One region of the Leclercia sp. AS011 genome, then DNA from elsewhere that is predicted to be linked to it. Evidence: predicted binding sites of a transcription regulator. Region 1 holds the regulator's gene; the other holds the start of a gene.
What was found. Region 1 encodes Fur, which represses iron uptake genes when iron is present. Its sites were predicted from a motif close to ATAATAATGAGAACNACTATCAA; they were not measured.
Positions count from the first base shown of each region.

Region 1 (4,391 bases):
ACTTTGCCATGAAATTGAATACCCGAGCGCAATCTGCACAATCGCCGCACAATAATTCTCCCATCGTCCTGGTGCATGGCCTGTTTGGCAGCCTGGATAACCTTGGCGTGCTGGCACGGGATCTGGTGACCGACCACGCGCTGTTGCAGGTAGATATGCGCAACCACGGTCTGTCGCCGCGTTCGCCGCAGATGACCTACGCCGATATGGCCAAGGATCTGCTGGATACTCTGGATGAGCACAATATAGAAAAGGCGATCCTGATTGGTCATTCAATGGGCGGCAAAGCGGTGATGGCGCTGACGGCGCTCGCGCCAGAGCGAATTGCCGGGCTGGTGGTGATCGACGTCGCGCCGGTCGATTACGACGTGCGTCGCCACGATGAGATCTTCGCCGCCATTAACGCCGTCACGGACGCAGGCGTCAGCACTCGCCAGCAGGCCGCGACGGTGATGCGTGAACATCTGGACGAAGAAGGTGTCGTGCAGTTCCTGCTGAAATCCTTTGTCGATGGCCAGTGGCGCTTCAACGTGCCGGTGCTCTGGGATCAGTACAACCAGATCGTCGGCTGGCAGCCGGTAGCGGCGTGGCCGCACCCCACCCTGTTTATTACCGGCGGTAATTCGCCGTATGTGACCGAGGCGTACCGTGAGGCGCTGCTGGGGCAATTCCCTCAGGCGCGGGCGCACGTGATTGCCGGGGCCGGACACTGGGTCCATGCTGAAAAACCGGACGCGGTGCTGCGCGCTATCCGCCGTTACCTCGCTGACATCGAAAATTGATTAAAAAGAGAGCGACTGGTCGCCTGCGGGCCTCCAGTCGTTGGCGTGCCGTTTTCGGTGATGTATGATGGCGCGCTTATCGCCCGGGCATTAGCAGGGTGTCTTGTTTCCCCCGAAGTCTCAGAATCATGGCCAAAGAACACACGGACCGCACGACAATAGATCTGTTCGCGAATGAGCGTCGCCCGGGACGACCGAAAACCAATCCGCTATCGCGTGATGAACAGCTGCGCATCAATAAGCGCAATCAGCTTAAACGCGATAAAAGTCGTGGGCTTAAACGCGTCGAGCTGAAACTGAACGCTGACGCCGTCGATGCGCTGAACGAGCTGGCGAATGCCCGTGAGATCAGCCGCAGTGAGCTTATCGAAGAGATGCTGATCGCGCAGCTCGGGAAATGGCACGGCAAAGCTTAAGTCAGAAAACTCCCCTTCTTGTTGCTTTCATGTAGCACAGAGTGCAGTCCTGCGTGATAGCAGTTTCCGCAGGCTTCTCTGTTCTGCTATGATTGCCCTTATCCGTGGCTAAATTGCGCCACCATACCATTAAGTATCAAGAGGTTATTTTACTCATGGCAATCATCGGCATTTTTTTCGGCAGCGACACGGGTAACACCGAGAACATCGCAAAAAACATTCAAAAACAGTTAGGTAAAGACGTTGCCGATGTGCATGACATTGCGAAAAGCAGCAAAGAAGATATCGAAGGTTACGATATTCTGCTGCTGGGCATCCCGACCTGGTATTACGGTGAAGCGCAGTGTGACTGGGACGACTTCTTCCCGTCTCTGGAAGAGATCGACTTCAACGGCAAACTGGTGGCCCTGTTCGGCTGTGGCGATCAGGAAGACTACGCAGAGTACTTCTGCGATGCCCTCGGCACCATTCGCGACATCATTGAGCCACGCGGCGCGGTGATCGTGGGTCACTGGCCAACCGCCGGTTACCACTTCGAAGCCTCCAAAGGTCTGGCCGATGATAACCACTTCGTGGGCCTCGCCATCGACGAAGATCGCCAGCCGGAACTGACCGCCGAGCGTGTCGACAAATGGGTGAAACAGGTTCGCGAAGAGCTGCACCTCGACGACATCCTCAATGCCTGATGATGTCGCGGCGCAACGCTAAAGTTGCGCCGCATTGATAGGTAATACCAATCAAAATAATTGCTACAAATTTTTAACTTTTGCTGCCATACCTGTACAATGATCCAGGAGTAAACGGGGAACCTTGTAACAACTTTGTTGGCGGTACCACGTTTTTATAAGCATACTTTACTTGAGACTTGCAGTTTTCATTACGCCATGGCACTTCTATAATGAGACGCATTATCCCAGGTGCATTTTCTGTCACTTCTTCCTTAGAAGTGAATCGTTTAGCAACAGGACAGATTCCGCATGACTGACAACAACACCGCATTAAAGAAGGCCGGACTGAAAGTCACGCTTCCACGGTTAAAAATCCTGGAAGTGCTTCAGGGTCCGGATAACCATCATGTCAGTGCGGAAGACTTATACAAGCGTCTGATCGACATGGGCGAAGAGATTGGTCTGGCTACCGTTTACCGTGTACTGAACCAGTTCGACGATGCAGGCATCGTTACGCGTCATAATTTCGAAGGCGGTAAATCCGTATTTGAACTGACGCAGCAGCATCATCACGATCACCTGATTTGCCTCGACTGCGGCAAAGTGATCGAATTCAGCGATGATTCCATCGAATTACGTCAGCGCGAAATTGCCGCACGTCATGGCATTCGTCTGACCAACCACAGTCTGTACCTGTATGGCCACTGTGCCGAAGGCGACTGCCGCGAAGATGACCACGCGCACGACACGAAATAATCTCCGCTAAGACTCTGAGCCAACCTGACGGTTGGCTTTTTTTTTGCCTGTCATTATGTCAAAAAGCCCGGTGGCGCTGCGCTTACACGGGCCTACCAGGGTGAAATCTCCCGTAGGCCCGGTAAGCAAAGCGCCACCGGGCGTTAAAGACAGCGGATTACTTGCTGTTATTACTGCGAATCTCCTGCCAGATTTTATCGCAGTTTTTGGTCACGTCCTGATTGTTACCCGTTTTACGCGCCTGGATACAGGCCTGGTAATCCGCCACCCGGACGGTTTCCTGGGTCGCAAACTGTTGGTGCGCCTTCTCCTGACGCAGCACGTCCAGCACGCTCTGGCAGGCTTCGAGTTTCTCAGGCGATCCTTCAGCGGTATTGATGCAGGCGCTGTAGGCCTCTTTCAGACGGGTGTCTTCTTTCTGGGTTTGCGGTTGTGCGCAGGCGGCCAGTCCTGATGCCAGCACCGCGACCAGTACGATTCTTTTCAGCATAACGGTTCCAGTCAGGCGGGGATCGCCCCCGCCCGGGTTGTCATCAGAAGATGGTGAACGGGGCGATAACCATAAACTTCACGTCACGCTCGTCCTGGAAGATGTTGCCGTAGCCGCCGCCGTAGCTTGGGATATCGGAGTGGTTGTCATACTGCGTGAAGTGCAGTTTGAACATAGTCCCTTTCGCGCGACCGTCCTGCAGGGTGTAGCTCGCATCCAGGCTGTAGGCAGACTCTTTGATCTTGTTCGAGGCGATATCTTCACGCTGACCGGCGCTGTTGATTAACCAGTCTGCCGGTTTCGCGTCCCAGGCGTAGACATAGGATGCGCCGACGCTCCAGCCCGCCAGGTTCCAGTTGCTCAGGTCATACATCGCCCCGAAGAAGACCGCTTTTTCGCCGTTGGCGTTAAAGTCGGAGCGGTTATCCCACCACACGTCCAGACGCCCGTTGGAAGAGGCATAGGTTGGCGTCATACGCTGCAGGAAGTAACCCTGCTGACCTTCCGCCTTCACGTAGGTCCCTTCCAGACGCAAATCGACCTGACCGACTTTGTAGCCCAGCGTCAGCGCCTGCAGCCATGCCGTACCGTCGTAGATATCGTTCACGGTGCCGCTGTCGGCTTTATCACGCGTACCGTAGAACTGATAGGTCGTTGAGAGCGGGCCACCCACGATATCAAGCTTGTAGCTGGCTTTGGCAAAGTACTGATCGATGAAACCTTCAGCCTGACCAAAGGCGGCTTCGAGAATCAGGTTATTTTTGAAATCGTACTTCGCGCCGAAGGAGTGGAGATAGTCGACGCGGGTTTTTCTGTCATTCTGATAGAACTTGTCCATCTCAAGGTGCCACGGCGCTTTATATTCGTTAGTCCACATGTAAGAGAAACTCAACGCGCCGCTATCACCGTAGTCAAAGTTGGCCCCGGCTTCGGCACCCTGATAGGTACCTGGCATAAAGCTCCAGTGCGGCGCTAACAGGGTTTGCCCGGTTGGTTGCAGCCAGCCGCCGCGCGCCCATACCGGACCGTATTTAAATTTTGCCGCCGCTTTGTACAGGCTGATCCCGCTCTTATCGCCGGACCAGTCCTCTTTATAGGCTTTGTTGCTGGAGGAGAAAGCTATTTCGTTCGGATGGCCGCTGTCGCCATTTTCCGCCATTTCGATGGCTGTGAACGCAGCCAGATCGAGACCGAACATATCGGCAGCATAGCCGGACTGGAAATCAAGGTTGGCGTTCCAGGTGGAGTGTGCGAGGTTAGTTTTGTATTTGTCTGACTC
Region 1 covers NZ_JBBCMA010000001.1:2,231,058-2,235,448, forward strand. Annotated here, with positions in the region: gene ybfF (esterase) at 9-782, shown strand; gene ybfE (LexA regulated protein) at 911-1,198, shown strand; gene fldA (flavodoxin FldA) at 1,354-1,884, shown strand; gene fur (ferric iron uptake transcriptional regulator) at 2,176-2,622, shown strand; gene chiQ (ChiQ/YbfN family lipoprotein) at 2,780-3,109, opposite strand; gene chiP (chitoporin ChiP) at 3,156-4,391, opposite strand, start outside.

Region 2 (4,391 bases), on a different contig from region 1:
AAATCTTCGACATTTTCCAGACCGATATGCAGACGGATCAGGGTGCCGGTAAAGTCCACTTCCCCGCCCGGACGCAGCCCGGCAATCTGCTCTGGCTGGTTCGGCAGGATCAGCGACTCAAAGCCGCCCCACGAGTAGGCCATGCTGAACAGCGAGAAGTTATCGAGGTAGTTTGCCAGCTCGTCATTGCTCAGCCGCTTGTTGAGCACAAACGAGAACAGGCCGCTGCTGCCCGTAAAGTCACGTTGCCAGAACTCATGCCCGACGCTGCCCGGCAGCGCCGGATGGTTGACGCGCGCCACCTGCGGATGCTGTGCCAGCCACTGGGCGATCTGCAGGCTGCTTTCATGATGCTGGCGCAGGCGCACGCTCAGGGTGCGCAGGCCACGGCTGGTCATGTAGGCGGTATCCGCATCCACCATCTGCCCCATCAGATAGGCATTTTCACGCAGCTGATCCCAGCAGCGGGCGTTGGAGACCGCGGTGCCGATCATGCCGTCCGAGTGGCCGATCAGGTATTTGGTCGCCGCCTGAATTGAAATGTCGATACCAAAATCGAGCGCCTTAAACAGCACGCCTGCCGCCCAGGTGTTGTCGATCATGATGATGGCGTCCGGCGCTCTGCTACGAACCGCTTTTACAATGGCCGGAACGTCATGCACTTCCATGGTGAGGGAGCCTGGCGATTCGAGGAACACCACCCGGGTATTGGGTTGGATCAGATCGGCAATCTCCGCGCCGATCTGCGGATCGAACCAGCCGGTGGTCACGCCCAGCTTGCTGAGGATTTTGGTACAGAAGTCCTGGCTCGGTTCATAGGCGGTGTTGGTCATCAGGATATGGTCGCCCTGCTCGACAAACGCCAGAATGGTATTGGCCACTGCCGCCGCGCCGCAGGGGAACAGCGCGCAGCCCGCGCCACCTTCCAGCTCGCACATCGCTTCCTGTAACGAGAAGTGGGTCAGCGTGCCGCGACGTCCGTAAAACAGCCCGCCCTTTGCCCGGTTACGGGTGGCGTGCTTTTTCTCCTCGACAGTATCAAACACCAGCGACGAGGCGCGCTGAATCACGCTGTTTACCGAGCCGAGGGTGTATTTCTTGCTGCGTCCCGCCTGGACAAGGGTGGTATCAAGATGTTTCTCTTTCATGTTTGCCAACCTGTTTTTATACGTCTGGACGTCCACACTACCATGAAAGTAAAAATGGTCGCGAGAAGGGTGGTGGGATCAGCGGAAAATTTTTTAAAATTTGTTTCCGGGAAATTTTTCCTGCGTAAGCGCAAGGAAAATGAAACGAATTTACGGCACTATGTAAATACTAATGAGAACTACTATCAATTCGACGCTGTTTTGATATTATTATGCTCAGAATTTGTGATTTGCGTCCTGGAGATAGCGAGTGGGTAATAATTTGATGCAGACGGATCTCTCCGTCTGGGGTATGTATCATCATGCCGACATCGTAGTAAAGATTGTGATGATCGGCTTGATTCTGGCGTCTGTCGTCACCTGGGCTATTTTCTTTAGTAAGAGCGTGGAGCTGCTTTCGCACAAGCGCCGTCTTAAGCGCGAACAGCAGCAGCTGGCCGAAGCCCGCACCCTGAATCAGGCGAGCGACATGAGCGCTTCCTTCCAGGCCAAAAGCCTGACCACCCTGTTAATCAACGAAGCCCAGAACGAGCTCGAACTCTCTGCTGGCAGCGAAGATAACGAAGGTATCAAAGAGCGTACCGGCTTCCGTCTCGAGCGTCGCGTTGCGGCCATCGGTCGTCATATGGGGCGCGGTAACGGCTACCTGGCGACTATCGGTGCGATTTCGCCGTTCGTCGGTCTGTTCGGTACGGTCTGGGGCATCATGAACAGCTTTATCGGCATCGCCCAGACCCAGACCACCAACCTCGCGGTTGTGGCCCCCGGCATCGCAGAAGCCCTGCTGGCGACGGCGATTGGTCTGGTTGCCGCTATCCCGGCGGTGGTCATCTATAACATCTTCGCCCGCATGATCGGCAGCTACAAAGCGACCCTCGGTGACGTTGCCGCTCAGGTTCTGCTGCTGCAAAGCCGCGATCTGGACCTCAGCGCCAGCGCGGTCAAGCCGGTCCGTTCTGCTCAGAAATTACACTTAGGTTGATTCGCGATGGCAATGCGTCTTAATGAAAATCTGGACGATAACGGCGAAATGCACGAAATCAACGTGACGCCGTTTATCGACGTCATGCTGGTTCTGCTGATTATCTTCATGGTTGCTGCGCCGCTGGCGACGGTGGACGTGAAGGTGAATCTGCCTGCCTCATCCAGCCAGCCGCAGCCGCGCCCGGAAAAACCGATTTATCTCTCCGTGAAGGCCGATAAATCTATGTTCCTGGGTAACGATCCGGTAACGGATGAGTCGGTGATCCCGGCGCTGAATACCCTGACCGACGGCAAGAAAGACACCACCGTCTTCTTCCGTGCCGACAAGACCGTCGACTACGAAACCATGATGAAGGTAATGGACACGCTGCATCAGGCGGGTTACCTGAAGATTGGCCTGGTAGGCGAAGAGAAAACAGTCGCGAAATAAACAATAACGGCACCCCTTGAGGTGCCGTTTTTGTTTTTGCCGGGTGGCGGCCGGCCTATTTGTAGGCCCGGTAAGCGTAGCGCCACCGGGCAATGCGTTAAACTACCCCAGATGCTCCCCGCCGCACACCCCGTGCACTTCCGCGGTCACATAGCTTGATTCCTGACTTGCCAGATAGACATACACCGGTGCCAGCTCCGCAGGCTGCCCTGCGCGCTTCATCGGCGTCTGCTGACCAAACTGCGGGATTTTCTCCTGCGGCTGACCGCCGGAGATTTGCAGCGCCGTCCAGATAGGTCCCGGGGCCACTACGTTGACGCGCACGCCGCTCTCGGCCACCTGTTTCGCCAGCCCGCGGCTGAAGTTAAGGATCGCCGCTTTAGTAGAGGCATAGTCCAGCAGGTGTGGACTCGGCTGATAGGCCTGAATCGACGAAGTGGTAATAATGCTCGCCCCGGCTGGCAGCAGCGGCAACGCCTCCTGGGTTATCCAGAACAGCGCCAGCACGTTCACCGTATAGGTCTCTTTAAACTGCTCCGTTGTCAGGTCGGCAATCTTCTCGACCGCCACCTGCTTGCCGGCCACCAGGGCCAGCACATCCAGTCCACCCAGTTCCTGATGGGCTTTATGCACCAGCGAACGGGCAAATTTTTCATCGCTCAGGTCGCCGGGGATCAGCACCGCTCTGCGTCCGGCTTCTTCTATCAGCTGCTTAACCTGCTGCGCATCCTCTTCTTCAGCGGGCAGGTAGTTAATAGCGACGTCTGCGCCTTCACGCGCGTAAGCGATGGCGGCAGCGCGTCCAATACCTGAATCGCCCCCTGTCACCAGCGCCTTACGATCCTGTAGTCTGCCGCTGCCTTTATAGCTCTTCTCGCCGCAGTCCGGCACCGGATCCATCTTGCTCTGCACACCAGGGACGGGCTGCTTCTGTTTGGGGTATTCGCCGGTGTAGTACTGGGTGGTGGGGTCCTGAATTTTGCTCTGGGAATTTGCCATTGAGGTTCTCCTTGAGTGGGTGATCAGGCTTTAAGCTTAGGAGAATCAACCGGCAAGTGAGGATCATTCAGGATAATCCTTAAATAAAAGCAACAGGCGGAGCGGGACGAACTGGCGGGGGGTTACGGTTTTTGCGCAGGAGGCGTTGCTTTCGCGGCCAGCACCTCTTCATTCAGCGCAACGGTGGTCACGCTGGTGGTGCGATAGCCTTCATCGGCCAGTTTACGGGTGACGCGCAGGGTGGCAGTTTCACGTGCCCGCAAATACTGATAATTGGTTTCGAGGCGGGCCAGTATTTTTTCTTTTAAGTCTGGCCGCTGCGCCATAATGGCGTTAATTGTCGCGCCGTAGATCTCTTCTTTAACCTGTAACGGATAAATTTCCCGGCGATTCTGCCATTTCAGGCGCACCAGGCCCGCCGGAATAGAGAGCAGCTCTTTTGCAATGCGTTGTATTTCCGCATTTTTAATCTCTTTCAGCGCTGCCAGGTTTTGCTCTAAGATAAATTCATCGCTCTTTTTATCATCTAAAGCTAAATAAACGTTGTTGTTATCAACATCCTTCACGTTATTCATCCTCTAGCTTATAGAAAATAGGCGTGTTTTTTTCGCAAGTAATTAGATTCAGCCAGATATCATTACCGGCTTCGTTAATCTCATCGGTTTTTTCCGTCAATATTTGACTTAGTGCCTGCGCATCTATTTCCCCTTCCGCTTGCAGGTCATTGAGCAGGCGGGCGAAGACCTCGATTTTAACCACCCGGAATAACCGGTCCTTTATATGGCGGTCATGCTCTTCGAGCAACATATTGCGGGAGTTACCGGTACGGG
Region 2 covers NZ_JBBCMA010000004.1:263,867-268,257, forward strand. Annotated here, with positions in the region: gene metC (cystathionine beta-lyase) at 1-1,148, opposite strand, end outside; gene exbB (tol-pal system-associated acyl-CoA thioesterase) at 1,399-2,130, shown strand; gene exbD (TonB system transport protein ExbD) at 2,137-2,562, shown strand; gene WFO70_RS17365 (SDR family oxidoreductase) at 2,665-3,561, opposite strand; gene WFO70_RS17370 (cytoplasmic protein) at 3,684-4,136, opposite strand; gene WFO70_RS17375 (hypothetical protein) at 4,129-4,391, opposite strand, start outside.
Region 2: a site for Fur is predicted at 1,315-1,337, ahead of exbB (tol-pal system-associated acyl-CoA thioesterase). Genes of this name have one in related genera too.